2 regions of the Pseudarthrobacter sp. MDT1-40-2 genome follow, and region 1 is predicted to be linked to the other one. Evidence: predicted binding sites of a transcription regulator. Region 1 holds the regulator's gene; the other holds the start of a gene.
What was found. The regulator HrcA, encoded in region 1, represses chaperone genes, less so after heat shock. The targets are predictions, from matches to a motif close to TTNGCACTCGNNNNNNNCGAGTGCNAA.
Positions count from the first base shown of each region.

Region 2: a site for HrcA is predicted at 4,463-4,489, ahead of AC50X5_RS03235 (FmdB family zinc ribbon protein). Genes of this name have one in related genera too.

Region 1 is NZ_JBWZCL010000001.1:59,050-66,125, reverse strand. It holds gene lepA (translation elongation factor 4) at 1-1,085, shown strand, start outside; gene hemW (radical SAM family heme chaperone HemW) at 1,134-2,360, shown strand; gene AC50X5_RS00290 (DUF4870 domain-containing protein) at 2,395-2,814, opposite strand; gene AC50X5_RS00285 (DUF3097 domain-containing protein) at 2,892-3,746, opposite strand; gene hrcA (heat-inducible transcriptional repressor HrcA) at 3,915-4,928, shown strand; gene dnaJ (molecular chaperone DnaJ) at 4,980-6,107, shown strand; gene AC50X5_RS00270 (16S rRNA (uracil(1498)-N(3))-methyltransferase) at 6,110-6,877, shown strand; gene AC50X5_RS00265 (GerMN domain-containing protein) at 6,892-7,076, opposite strand, start outside.
Region 2 is NZ_JBWZCL010000001.1:689,887-696,962, forward strand. It holds gene corA (magnesium/cobalt transporter CorA) at 1-190, shown strand, start outside; tRNA gene AC50X5_RS03205 (tRNA-Ala) at 206-278, opposite strand; gene AC50X5_RS03210 (SDR family oxidoreductase) at 334-1,155, opposite strand; gene AC50X5_RS03215 (hypothetical protein) at 1,169-1,900, opposite strand; gene AC50X5_RS03220 (GNAT family N-acetyltransferase) at 2,199-2,816, opposite strand; gene galU (UTP--glucose-1-phosphate uridylyltransferase GalU) at 2,824-3,729, opposite strand; gene AC50X5_RS03230 (5-formyltetrahydrofolate cyclo-ligase) at 3,803-4,435, shown strand; gene AC50X5_RS03235 (FmdB family zinc ribbon protein) at 4,554-4,829, shown strand; gene AC50X5_RS03240 (RcpC/CpaB family pilus assembly protein) at 5,199-5,789, shown strand; gene AC50X5_RS03245 (AAA family ATPase) at 5,810-7,076, opposite strand, start outside.

The DNA.
Region 1 (7,076 bases):
AACCCACTCCGTCCAAGGGACTTGGCGTGGGCGAAGTGGGGTACCTGATTACCGGAGTGAAGGACGTCCGGCAGTCAAAGGTGGGCGACACCATCACAAACCTTGCCAAGCCGGCGACGGAATCCCTCGCAGGTTACGCCGATGCCAAGCCCATGGTGTTCTCTGGCCTGTACCCGCTGGATGGCACGGATTACCCTGTGCTTCGTGACGCGCTCGAGAAACTGATGCTCAACGATGCCGCGCTGGTCTACGAGCCGGAAACGTCCGCAGCACTCGGGTTCGGCTTCCGTGTTGGCTTCCTGGGCCTGCTGCACCTGGAAATCACCCGTGAGCGGCTCGAACGTGAATACAATTTGGACCTGATTTCCACCGCACCCAACGTGGAGTACCAGGTGACTTTGGAGGATAAAAAGGTCATCCATGTGACCAACCCCAGCGAATACCCCACCGGCAAAGTTGCCGAGGTCCGTGAGCCCATGGTTTCTGCGACCATCCTGGCTCCCAGCGACTTTGTAGGCGCCATTATGGAGCTGTGCCAGAGCCGCCGCGGCGTACTGGGTGGCATGGATTACCTCTCCGAGGACCGGGTGGAAATCCGGTACCGCCTGCCGCTGGCGGAAATCGTCTTTGACTTCTTCGACATACTCAAATCCAAGACCCGCGGTTACGGTTCGCTGGACTGGAAAGCCGACGGCGACCAGGTGGCCGACCTGGTCAAGGTGGACATCATGCTTCAGGGCGAGCAAGTCGATGCCTTCAGCGCCATAACCCACCGGGAAAAGGCGTATGCCTACGGCGTGATGATGACCGGCAAGCTCCGGGAACTCATTCCCAGGCAGCAGTTCGAGGTGCCCATCCAGGCCGCCATCGGGTCCAGGATCATTGCCCGCGAGAGCATCCGTGCCATCCGCAAGGACGTGCTGGCCAAGTGCTACGGCGGCGACATCACCCGTAAGCGCAAGCTGCTGGAAAAGCAGAAGGAAGGCAAGAAGCGCATGAAGATGGTGGGCCGCGTTGAGGTTCCGCAGGAAGCGTTCATTGCCGCCCTGACTACCGACGAATCGAAGGACAAGGCAAAGAAGTAGTGGTCCCGCTGCACCCCCTCCTGCAGGACTTCAGGGAGCCTGGCCGGCATGCCTAGCGCCCTTCCGCTCGGAGACCCGGCGCCTGCTGACGGACTGCTGCCCGCGCAGGTTCTGGACGGCGTCGATACCCGCAGCTTCGGGCTGTACGTTCACATCCCGTTCTGTGCCGTCCGCTGCGGCTACTGTGACTTCAACACCTACACTGCCACCGAGCTCGGCGGCGGTGCGTCCCAGGACGCTTACGCTTCCACGGCCATATCGGAATTGGAGTTTGCTTCCAGAGCGCTGGCTGGCTCGGGGCTGCCGGCCCGGCCGCTCAACTCCGTGTTTTTTGGCGGCGGAACCCCCACGCTGTTGCCTGCAGAGGACCTCGCCCGCATCCTGAAGGCCGCGGTTGCCCGGTGGGGCCTGGTCCCCGGGGCTGAGGTGACCACCGAAGCCAACCCGGATTCCGTATCGCCTGAATCCCTGCAACTGCTTGCCGATGCCGGCTTCACCCGGGTGTCGTTCGGCATGCAATCGGCCGTGCCGCACGTCCTGAAGGTCCTGGACCGGACGCACACTCCCAGCCGCGTCCCGCTTGCTGTCCAGTGGGCCCGCCAGGCGGGGCTCGCTGTCAGTCTTGACCTGATTTATGGCACGCCGGGGGAGTCGCTGGCCGACTGGCGGCTGTCGGTCGAAACAGCGCTCTCCTACGGCCCGGACCACATCAGCGCCTATGCCCTGATTGTGGAGGACGGGACGAAGCTCGCGGCCCAGATCCGGCGTGGCGAGGTTCCCGGTATTGACGACGACGATCACGCCGCCAAGTACGAACTCGCTGACGAGCTGATCAATGCTGCGGGCCTGGGCTGGTACGAGGTCAGCAACTGGGCGCGCGGCCCGGAGCAGCAATGCCGGCACAACCTGGCGTACTGGCGCGGTGATGACTGGTGGGGGATTGGGCCAGGTGCCCACTCACACGTTGGTGGTGTGCGCTGGTGGAACGTCAAGCACCCCACAGCCTATGCAGGCCGGCTCGCCGCTGGTTCCTCGCCGGCTGCCGGACGGGAAACGCTCGACGCCGATACCAGGAACGTCGAGCGTGTCCTCCTGGAGGCACGGCTGGCTTCCGGGTTGGAGGTTGCCACGCTCGGAAGCGGGCGGCAGGCAATTGCCGGTCTCATTGCCGACTCGCTGATTGAGCCGGTCGAGGCTTTCGCAGGCAAGCTGGTACTGACACTTAAAGGCAGGTTGCTGGCTGACGCCGTCGTCCGGCGTATCCTGCCCGACTGACACGTGCCAAGCGAAACCGGCCCTGCGTCGATTACTACTTGATCAGGCGCAGGTTGTACTGGTAGCGGTGGGGCTGGCCCCGGTTAACGTGGATGCCGGCGGAAACCGAGAAGCATGTCAAGGTGATCCAGATCAGCGTGGCGATGACGGCAAAGAGGTTGCCGATTCCCGGAATGAACAGCAGCAGGTTGGCCAGAACGGCAGCGACTGTGGGAGGAAGCGTAAAGTTGAGGGCTTCTTTGGACTCCTGCGCCGTAAAGGGCCCACGGTCCTTGAAAATCAGGTAAATCAGCAGCGACGGAATGCAGCCCAGGATCCCGCCGAAGTGGGCGAGCGTTGCCCACTGGCGGTCCTCGTTCGCGGTCAGCGGGAGGGCGTTCGCGGGCACGCCGTGATACTCGGGACTGCCACTGGCGGGCTGGGTGTCCCTGTTGTCGCGCGCGTTCTCTGCCACGGTTATGTCCTTTTCGGTGCTGCGGAGGGTGTCAGTGCAAGAATACTTGGTGATTCACGGTTACCTTGCAGCAGCCCTCAGGGTGCCGTGAGGAAATCGATGACTTCTTCCACCCGCCCCAGCAGTGACGCTTCAAGATCGGCATAGCTGGTCACCGCGGACAGCAACTTCTGCCAGCCCAGCCCGATGTCCTCCTTGGTGGAATGCGGCCAGCCGAAAGCTGCGAGAATGCCGGTCTTCCAGTCCTGGCCGCGGGGCACCACCGGCCACGCAGGAATACCCAAAACAGCCGGCCGGATTGCCTGCCACACGTCGACATAGGGGTGGCCGACAATCAGGACGTTGCCGGCCGCGCCGGGGGAGCCCATCACGTCACTTGCGATCCGCGATTCCTTGGAGTCCGGAACCAGATGATCCACCAGGATGCCGAGCCGGCGGCCGGGGCCGGGACCAAAGGCAGTGACAGCGCCCGGGAGATCGTCAATGCCATGCAGCGGTTCGACGACGATTCCCTCTGCCCGGAGGTCATCGCCCCACACCTTTTCCACGAGTTCGGCGTCGTGCTTTCCCTCGACCCAGATCCGGCTGGCCTTTGCCACCTGGGCGCGTTGTCCGGCAACGCGTACCGAACCGGAAGCGGTTCGTTGGCTGGTTGCTGCTGCTGTTCCCGCAGTGCGGGGAGCCGGCGGGTCGAGCCTGATGGGCTGGCCCTCCAGGAGGAAGCCGTAGCCCAGCTTGAAGGATCGCGGTTTGCCGCGCCGGTCTTCCAGCACCACCAAGTGCATCCCGCCGGATTTTTCAACCCGGGTTACCGCTCCCACCCAGCCTGACTGCACGTCCTCAAGGACCATGCCCCGTTCCACCGGGACGGCGGGAAGTTCTGTCCGCGCCGGCGCGGACAGATCCTGCGGACCCCAATTCTGGTACTGCATCCTGGTTCCAGCCTCACGCCACATACCGGGCGGATTTCGCCCGGAGCGGTACCAATGCTAACAACGCGGCGAGTCATATTAGACTGGCACTTGGGCATGTCGAGTGCTAACACCTCGCAGCCATCAGCATTACACCAGTGATGAGCGACCATCGAACGGAGGTAGACAATGAGCGATCCACGCAAACTGGAGGTACTGCGGGCCATAGTGGAGGACTATGTCCACTTCCGCGAACCGGTGGGATCCAAAGCGCTGGTCGAACGCCACCACCTTGGTGTATCCAGCGCCACCATCCGCAATGACATGGCGGCGTTGGAGGACGAAGGGCTTATCACGGCCCCTCATACCAGCGCAGGCCGCGTACCCACGGACAAGGGCTACCGGCTCTTCGTCGACCAGATCTCGGCGGTTAAACCGTTGTCTCCGGCCGAGCGCCGGGCCATCCAGACGCTCCTTGAGGGCTCGGACGATCTCGACGACGTGCTGGACCGGACCGTGCGGCTGCTGTCGCAGCTGACCAACCAGGTTGCAGTGGTCCAGTACCCCCAGCAAAGCCGGGCGCAGGTGCGGCACATTGAATTTGTGCTGCTTGCCCCGCGCCGGGTGCTGGTGGTCCTGATCGCCACGACAGGAAAGGTGGAACAACGGGTCATTGATGTCGGTTCCGATATCGGTGAGGAGGGCCTCGCAGCCCTCCGGGCCGGTTTCCTTTCGGCCACCCACGGCACGCTGCTCAGCCAGCTCCCGCAGACGTTGCCTGCCGCCGTCGCTGCAGCCGCTCCCGTCCACCGCGCTGCCGCCAACATGCTGGCGCAGGGACTGGAAGCACTCGCGCAGGGCGGCAGGGAAGAACGGATGGTCATGGCCGGAACAGCGAACCTCGCCCGTTCCAACGTTGACTTTCCCCTGAGCATCGGGCCGGTCCTGGAAGCCCTGGAAGAGCAGGTGGTAATGCTGCGGCTCCTCAGCGAAATGGCCCAGGATCCCCGCGGTGTCGCCGTCAGCATCGGACGCGAGAACCCGTACGACGGCTTGGCTGAGGCTTCTGTGGTCGCTACGGCGTACGGACCCGACAGTTCGGCAAAAATCGGCGTCCTGGGACCCACCCGGATGGATTACCCCACTACCATGGCTGCCGTTCGGGCCGTGGCGCGCTATCTTTCGCGCATTCTTGGACCGTAGGGTCCGCAGCATCTTCGAAGTAAAGCTTGACAACAGGAAGAGAAATCAGACTTGAGCAGCCATTACGACGTCCTTGGGGTTTCACCGGAAGCCACGGGGGAGGAAATCAAGAAGGCTTACCGAAAGCTGGCACGGACACTTCACCCGGACGTCAACCCGGGCGAGGACGCCTCTGACCGGTTCAAGGCGGTCACGCATGCCTACGAGGTTCTTTCCGATCCGCAAAAGCGCCGGGTCTACGACACCACCGGTAACGAGAACGGCACCGACAACGGCTTTGGCGGAGGCCAGTACGCCGGCCAGGGCTTCGCGTTCCAGGACATCTTTGACACCTTCTTCGGTGCCGGTGGCACGGCCGGACCCGCCTCCAGGGTGCGTCGTGGGCAGGACGCTTTGATCAGCGTCCGCATTGACCTCCGCGACGCCGTATTCGGCGTCAACAAGAAGCTGGAAGTCGATACCGCCGTCGTCTGCCCCACGTGCGATGGCAGCTGCTGCCGCGAAGGCACCTCCCCGGAACGCTGCGACGTCTGTGGCGGCAGCGGCCAGATCCAAAGGGCTGTCCGGTCCATCCTGGGACAGGTCATGACGGCGGCACCGTGCGGCAGTTGCGAAGGCTTCGGTACCGTGATCAAGGACCCCTGCAACGAATGCAACGGCCAGGGGCGGATCAGGAGCCGCAGGTCCATCACCATCAAGGTTCCAGCTGGTGTAGCCACGGGTACCCGTATCCAGCTGTCGGGGCAGGGCGAAGCCGGTCCGGCAGGCGGTCCGGCCGGTGACCTTTATGTCGAGATCCGCGTTAATAGCGATTCCACCTACGTCCGGGATGGCGACGATCTCCACGCCACCCTCAACATCCCCATGACCGCTGCGGCCCTCGGGACGGAAATCAGCCTCGAGACCTTTGACGGCATTCAGGAGATCGACGTCAAGGCCGGTACGCAGTCCGGTGAGATCATCACACTCCGTGGACTCGGCGTCACGCACCTGCGCGGCTACGGCCGTGGTGACCTCAAGGTGCACCTCCAGGTGGACACTCCAACGAGGCTCGATGCCACCCAGGAGGACCTCCTGCGCCAGTTGGCGAAGCTTCGCGGCGAGCAGTTCACCGAGGGGAAACTCGCGGCCAGTGGAGGCGTGTTCGCCAAACTGCGTGACCGGCTGGGCAACCTCTAGCAATGACCAACCCTGTCTTCTTCACCCCGAAGGGTGCTCTTGCGGACGTCCGGCCGGGTTCGACCTTCGTCCTGGAGGGCCCGGAGGCAAGGCATGCGGTGACCGTCAAGAGGCTTGCCGTCGGCGAGCCGGTTGACCTCGCCGACGGCAGTGGCAACCGCATCAGCGGAACGGTGGCCACTGCCGCCCCCGGGGAGTTGAGCATCGACTGCCTCACGGTAACCGCTGAACCAGAACCTGCCGTCCGGCTGGTGTTGGTACAGGCACTTGCCAAAGGAGACAGGGACGAGCTTGCCATCGAGATGGCCACTGAACTGGGCATCGATGGCGTAATTCCCTGGCAATCCGAACGTTCCATCGTCCGCTGGAAGGCAGATCGTGCGGCAAAGGCTCATGCCAAGTGGGAGTCGGTGGTAGCAGCCGCGGCCAAGCAGGCGCGTCGTGCCTGGATCCCGGGCGTCGAATCAATCGTCGACACCGCCGGACTGGCCAGGCGGGCGGCGGCGGCCGACCTTGCAGTGATCCTGCATGAGGATGCCGTCCGGCCGCTACGGTCAGTTCTTGAGGACTGGACCAGCCGCACCGCGCCGACTCCCAGTGGCGAAATCCTGTTGATAGTCGGACCGGAGGGCGGGATCGCTGCCCGGGAAGTGACCCGGTTGTGCGATGCCGGTGCGGTCACTGCGCTGCTGGGCCACCACGTGCTCCGGTCCTCGACGGCAGGGCCTGCCGCTGCCGTAGTGGCCAATGACATTCTGGGCCGCTGGTAGTCCCTGGGCCGCCGCTATCCGACGTTGAACTTTCGGGTGTCCGTATACAGGGAAAGCTCCGTCGATTCGACGTCAATGCGCGAGACCCGCAGCTGGTACGTTCCCCGTTCCAAGGTCAGGTCCAGGGAGAACAGCCCGGCCGAACCGGCATCCGCCGCGCTGGTGGTTTCGCCGCTCAGATAGATGCTGGATTGTCCGT
Region 2 (7,076 bases), 630 kb from region 1:
GCAGGTTAAGAAGATCTCCTCCTGGGCAGCCATCATCTTTGCGCCGTCCTTCGTTGCCGGCATCTACGGCATGAATTTCGATTACATGCCTGAGCTGCACTGGTCGTTCGGCTACCCCATGGCCCTGGGCCTGATGGTGGCGACGGCGGGAGTCATGTACGCGGTGTTCAAGAAGAAGGGCTGGCTGTAGCCCGCAGGAAAAATGTGGAGCTAAGGAGATTCGAACTCCTGACCTCTTCGATGCGAACGAAGCGCTCTACCAACTGAGCTATAGCCCCGGATGACCGCTCCCCGCGCAGATTTTGCTACCGGAAGCGGACCGGCTCCCTAAGGCTATAAATTTTCTCCGCGCATTGCCAACCGGGCCCCGAGCCACGCCCCAAACGTCTGTTGGCCTGCGCACTGCTCCGGCGCGAGGTTCAACCCCGCACGAAAGTACGCCCCCATTGCGCCGGGCAGCGGAAATTCCAGGACGCGCCCCCGCGCGCCAGTGGCTTCCTGCCAGGCGATAGCAAAATCGAGCATGCCGGCGACCTCCGGCCCGGCCGCTGTTACTACGCGATGAGCTCCAGGGGTTGCATGGCCGGGATCCGCCAGGGCCTCCGTCAGGAGCACCGAGGCAACCTCTGCCGGGGCGATCGGCTGGAATCGGGTGCCCTTGAAAACCGGGATCAGGCGCAAGGGCCTGCCGGCGGCGAAGATCATGTCCAGCAGGCTGTGAAACTGGGTGGCACGCACCGCCACTGTCGCCAGTCCGGACGCGGCATAAACAGCCTCCTTGGCCGCCTTGGAGCGGTAGAAAGCGCTGCTGCTTCGGTCGCAGTTGATGATGGACAGCACCGCGGCCCTTGCTACGCCCTGGGCGGCCGCCGCAACCAACAGCCGCGATCCTCCTGCAGTATAGGTACGCAACGCCCTTCCCGCTTTGCCCTCCAGGCAATCGATCAGGACGTCCACTCCGGCGAGCGGAACTTCCAGGCCTTCTCCGGTGGTGACATCCGCGGCAAAGTACGTGGCGCCGTCGTGCCTTCCCTGGTCAGTGGGCGACGGCGGGTGGCGGCTGATGACGGTTACCTGGTGGCCCTGCTGCGCGGCCTGGGCCACTACTTCGCGACCTACCTGGCCGGTTCCGCCCGCCACACAGATATGCGCCATGAGGGTTCCAGGATCAGGCGCGGCGGCGCTGGAGGACGTCGTCGAGGTTGCTTAGCGCGCTCGAAGGTTTGGCTGGCGCCACAATCCGCGGCTCGGCGGCTGCAGACTGCTTAAGCGGAGTCTTGGCGCTGGCCTTTGGTGCCTCGGGAAGTTCCAACGGCTCCGGCGCGGGACGCTCGGCCTTCGCTGCATCCACGTACACGGGCTTGGGTACCTGCACGGGCTCCCAAGGTGTCCCTGATGGCTGAGCGAGCGGCTTGGATCCGGCGGACGGATCGCCGGCAGCAACGGCGACAGCAAGCGCTGCGGCCCGCAGCTCGTTGGGCGTGAGCGGTTTGACCGTTTCCTCTTCCGACTCGGCGTCGAACGGAGCAACGGATTTTTCAGCTGACTTTGCAGCCGATGAGGCAGGCGATGCAGCGGGCTTCTGTGGCACCGAAACCCGGGTGGCTTCCGGAGCGGAGGACATGGCATCTGCAAATGCCCGTCGCATCTTCGTCCGGCGATCACGGACAGCGAGGGTGCGCAGGAGGGCAACGGATGCTACAGCGATCAATGCGGCCACGGCAGGAACGGCACCACTCACTACGCCAAAGGCCAGGAGCAGCACGGTCACAACAGCAGTCAACAACGCAAGAAGCCCTGCTGCAGCGATAGCACACCGGCCATAGCGGATCCGGAACGTGCCCGGGCCGCGGGTTGCGGGCACGCCGGGTTCGGGTGCGGTGCTCTTCCTGTTGTCCATGACTGTCTCCTGCTGGGAGGCCATTGTCATGACCATCCCGGCTTGCGGGTCTGATGAAGGGGCGGAAAACCTCTCCGCTGTTGTTCCCCCCGCCGCCTGGTGGCGCAGGCGGTTACGAAGGAAATGCGGGGCAACCCAAAAAATCCACAGGGCAACAGTGATGACAAGAATCACTGAGCTGCTAAGGGGAAAGTCCACAATCAAAACCGTATGAGCAATCGGCGGCTGCCCGCGGCATTAGCGGCGGTGTGTCGCGTCGAACGTAGGTGAACGGATCAAAGAAGTACGACGGCGGCACTCAACGGCGCGAATCAAGCCACCTTTTCAGCACGCCGTCCGGAACTTCCTCCGTGGTCAGTGCAAAAGAACGGTGATCGGCCCACTGCCCGTTGATATGCAGGAACCGCTCACGGAGGCCTTCGTCACGGAAGCCGAGTTTCTCTACGACGCGCAGGCTGGGGCCGTTTTCCGGCCTGATGTTAATCTCCATGCGGTGCAGGCCCAAAGTGTTGAAGCAGTGGTCGGTAGCCATGGCCACTGCTGTGGGCACGATCCCCTGCCCGGCGCGGCGCTGGTCAATCCAGTACCCCAGGGTGGCCATCATGGCCGAGCCCCAGACGATGGAGGACACCGTCAGTTGGCCCACGATCCGCGGCCTGCTGTATCCGGGTGTCCGCTCGGTGATCAGGAACGGAAGGGCCGTCCCCTGGGCAGCCTGGCTTTTAAGCGACCTGACCATGTGCCGGTAGCCTGGCAGCCACCCTCCAGGCGCCGGGTTTGACGCTTCCCACGGCGTCAGCCACTCGGTGTTCAGTGACCGAACATACATCCACTCTTTTTGGTCCCGGTACCGAATGGGACGCAGGACCAGGTCACCGTGTTCCAGCGTTACCGGCCAGATGGGGCTGCCCCGCACCGTAAGGCTAGTCAGACAAGCCGGCGGCGAAACCAGGCAGCCACTCGCGCAGGCCCGGTCCCAGGTCGTCGCTGTCGATGCCGAGCTGGATACATGCCTTCAGGTAGCTCAGTTTGTCTCCTGTGTCGTAACGACGGCCGCGGAAAACCACGCCGTAGACGCCGTAGCCTTCGCCTTCGCCTGCTGCCAGTTCCTGGAGGGCGTCCGTCAGCTGGATCTCATCACCGCGGCCCGGGGCGGTGTTCTCCAGAACGGAGAACACCGAGTGGTGCAGGACGTAACGGCCGATGACGGCCAGGTTGGACGGTGCGTCGGCCACGTCCGGCTTCTCTACCAGCTTGTTAATGCGGAAGTAGTCCTCACCGTCGATTGCTTCAATGTCCGCACAGCCGTAGGCGCTGATCTGAGATGGATCCACCTCGATCAGTGCCACTACTGAGCCGCCGGTCTTGGCCTGAACATCAATCATGACGCTGAGCAGTTCGTCCCGGGCGTCAATCAGGTCATCGCCAAGGAGCACAGCGAAGGGCTCTTCCCCCACGTGCTGCTGGGCGCGCAACACTGCGTGCCCCAGCCCTTTGGGATCTCCCTGGCGGACGTAGTGGATGTCACCAAGATTGCTGGCTGCCTGGATGGAGGCGAGTTTGGCGGTATCGCCCTTGGCTTCAAGGGTGGCTTCAAGCGTTGGCACGCGGTCGAAGTGATCTTCCAGGGCGCGCTTGTTCCGGCCGGTGATCATCAGGACATCGTGGAGTCCCACGGAAACGGCTTCTTCCACCACATACTGGATGGCCGGCTTATCCACGACCGGGAGCATTTCCTTCGGCATCGCCTTGGTGGCGGGCAGGAACCTGGTGCCGAGTCCCGCGGCAGGGATAACGGCCTTGCGTACTGGAGCGTTAGTGGTAGTCACTGGACTAATCTAACGGAGAGCACAGACATCCGGTAAACGTACTGGATCTGCAACTGCAGGGAAAGAGGGCACAATGACTCCCGATGCCGCCGCGACCAAAGCCGAAATCAGGGCCCGGCACCGCCTGGCGCGCGCCCTGCACGCCGGGCAGGACCGGGAAGCCCAGGGCGTTGGCATTGCACGGCACGGGTTGGCATGGGCCCGGACGGTGGCCCGTCCCGGATTTACCTCCTTCACCGTCTACCTCGGCGTGGGCACCGAACCGGCCACGGGCGCTCTCCTGGAGTCCCTGCACGCCAACGGCTACACCGTGCTGCTGCCAGTCTGCGAACCTGGCCGCCGCCTGCTCTGGGTGGAATGGACCCCGCACTCCACGTTTGCACGCAGCCGCTTCGCGCCGGTGATGGAACCTGTTGGTCAACAACTGGATCTGGAGGCTGCCACGTCGGGCCGCCCGGGAGCGACGGGACTGGCCGGAATCATCCTGCCGGCCACCGCCGTCGACCGTTCCGGCAACAGGATCGGCCAAGGAGGTGGATATTACGATTCCTTCCTGGCCCCGCTCCAGGAGCAGGGAAATATCCCGCCCACCATTGCTGTTGTTTACGACGACGAAGTCCTGCCTGCCGGCACCATCCCCGCCGAAACGTTCGACGTGAAGGTGCAGGCAGCCTTGACCCCCGGGGGACTTGTCGCCTTTTCCTAGACGACGCCGGCCCGCCCAGTGTTAGAATTAGCACTCAGGCCCTGAGACTGCTAAGGCCGCGGAGAGATCCCGGCGTTGGCAGGCAGGACCTTACGTTTGCCCCAGAGGAGGATCATCAGTGCCCACGTATGCATACGCCTGCAAAGATTGCGGTAACGACTTCGACATCTTTCAGTCTTTCACTGACAGCACGCTGACCGAATGCCCTGAATGCCAGGGCTCCCTGCGCAAGAAGTTCAACAGCGTCGGTGTCGTCTTCAAGGGCACCGGCTTCTACCGCACTGATTCGCGCGATTCGAAGGGCAGCACTGTTTCCGCAGCCCCGGCTGCCGCCTCCGGTGCGCCTGCGGCTCCGTCACCTGCCCCTGCTGCAGCGGCGGCAACGGCGAGCTAGGCGCCCTGCCTCCACCTGGGGCCAGCTCTTCCTGCATCCGGGTTATATCGCAACACCACGGGTTATCCACATACGACGTCGGACTCCTTCAGCAGGTGCGGCACGCGGACCTACGGTTCCTGTATGCCAGTCTTCCCGTACACGCCAGCAGACCCGCAGCCGGACGCTGCTTTCTGCCGCCGGGTGCGCCCTTCGGGTGCCCGGGCTTCCAATAGCCCAGCGGCATTGCAGCTTCCCCTACCAGGCATCTCCAGGACGAAGGCCCTGAACCGATTCCGTGGACCCGGCAGTCGTGCACCCGGCACCCGCCACCACTCACGCGCCGGTATTCTTGGTTGGCTTCGGGGCAGGCGCCGTCTTGCCATAGCAATGTTGTTATGCCTCGCTGCGGGGCTGGCAGTCCACCAGCTCACGCCCGCTCCCACCAGTACAGCGACGGTTCTCGCCGCGGCACGCGACCTCCCGGCAGGCGCCACCCTTGGCGCTACGGATCTGAGGCAGTTGCGCGTTCCCCCGGAGCTCCTGGTGGACGGGACGTTCACCGACCTGCCTGACCTCGCGGGAAAGCAACTGGCCTCACCGGTCCTCCAGAGCCAGATCCTTACCACAGCCCAGCTGGTGGGCCAGGGCCTCCTTGCGGGAGCACCGGAGGGCTCTGCCGCAGTTCCGCTGAGAATGGCGGACCCTGCGTCCATCCAGCTCCTGTCCCCCGGCCAGCTGGTGAACATTGTGAAGTCTTCGGACGGCGGCTACAACAGCGGGGTGCCTTCGGAGGTCCTTGCAGAAGGCGTGGCCGTCCTCTGGACCTCAGGCAAGGGCGGAGAAAGCAGCGAATGGCTTGGATCAGGTGAGACCGAAGGACTGGTGGTGGTAGCTGCCGGCCCCGACCAGGCCGGGCGGCTGGCCGGGGCCTCCAGTCAGGGGAAGCTGTTCTTTGTGATGGTTGGAGCGGGCCCGTAGGTACCGCACCCCGGCCATGCCTAGCCCCAGTGCGGCGGCTTTTGCTCCCGCAGCCAGGCATCGTGATCGTGATCCGAGGTGTCGCCCCAACGCCGGGGATCATCCTCGGCGGCTTTGTTCGGAACCAGGCTCACGGCGTGGAGCGGCTGACGATCGTAATCCTGCCCGACTGCCGGTTCCCTGTCAGAAGCTGCGGACGAGGAAGCCGCGGAGGTGGCGGCTTCGGATGTGGCAGCTTCGGAGAGGCCTGACTCCTGCACGGATCCTGTGTTTGCCGGAACTGCTGAGGCTTCGGTGGCGGAAGCCTCGGCGTCGTTCGCGTGCTGCTGGTTCATGATGTGATCCTTCCGGCCGGCCTCTTCATCCTGACCGGCTGGTTCGTGCTTTTCGTAATGGCCGTGTCCGGCGGCCGCCGGCTGACGGCCGTGGCGCTGGCGCAGGCCGCCCTGCTGGCTGCCTGACTGCACGGCAGCGTGGTCGCTCGCGGCGCTTTCCAGCGTCAGGCGCTCAACGTCGTCATCGAAGAACCCGCCAGCAGCGCCATGCCGGGCAGTGACGGGAACGTTCTCCAATCCAAGATAACCCGCGATGCGGTCAGCACAGGAGGAAGGATCCGTAAAGACTTCAATGGTCCACAGCGGCATATAGCGCCAGCCCAGTCGCTCCAGCAGTTGCGGGCGCAGGCGGCTCCGTTCACGCACACTCATGGCCCGGTACCGTTCCGTGCCATCAGATTCGATAGCAACCGGACGCGGGATCTCGCTGTCGTCCCTGCCCATGGTGCTCAGGGGATCCGCTGCAGCGGCAACGTCCAAAACGCCGTCGTACTGGTGCCAGACCCTGGCTCCGCGGGCACGAAGGCGTTCAGCGAGGTCGGCGACCAAAGGATCGGCACCCAACGACTGCTCGCTCGCCGCCGCACGGGAGACCGGGCTTCCCAGGTCGGAGTTCCCGGCAATTTCCCGGTCCAGCAGCTCATACAGATCCACGGCACCGTGGCTCAACCGGGTCCGGTCCAGGTCCTCGGGCCGGAAGCAGCTCAGAACGTGCATGGAACGGCGGGCGCGAGTCATGGCCAGTGCAAACTTCGCCCGGCCGCCCTCGGCTGACAGGGGTCCAAACCCGTGCAGGGCGCGGCCATGCGGGGTGCGGCCAAAACCTGGGGAGAAGATGACGTGGTCACGGACCATTCCCTGGGCCCGTTCCAGATCCACCACGCGGAAGGATTCGCTGCCGGCCGAGAAGAAACCGGAAAGGCCGGGATAGTTGGGCAGTTGCAGGCGGATG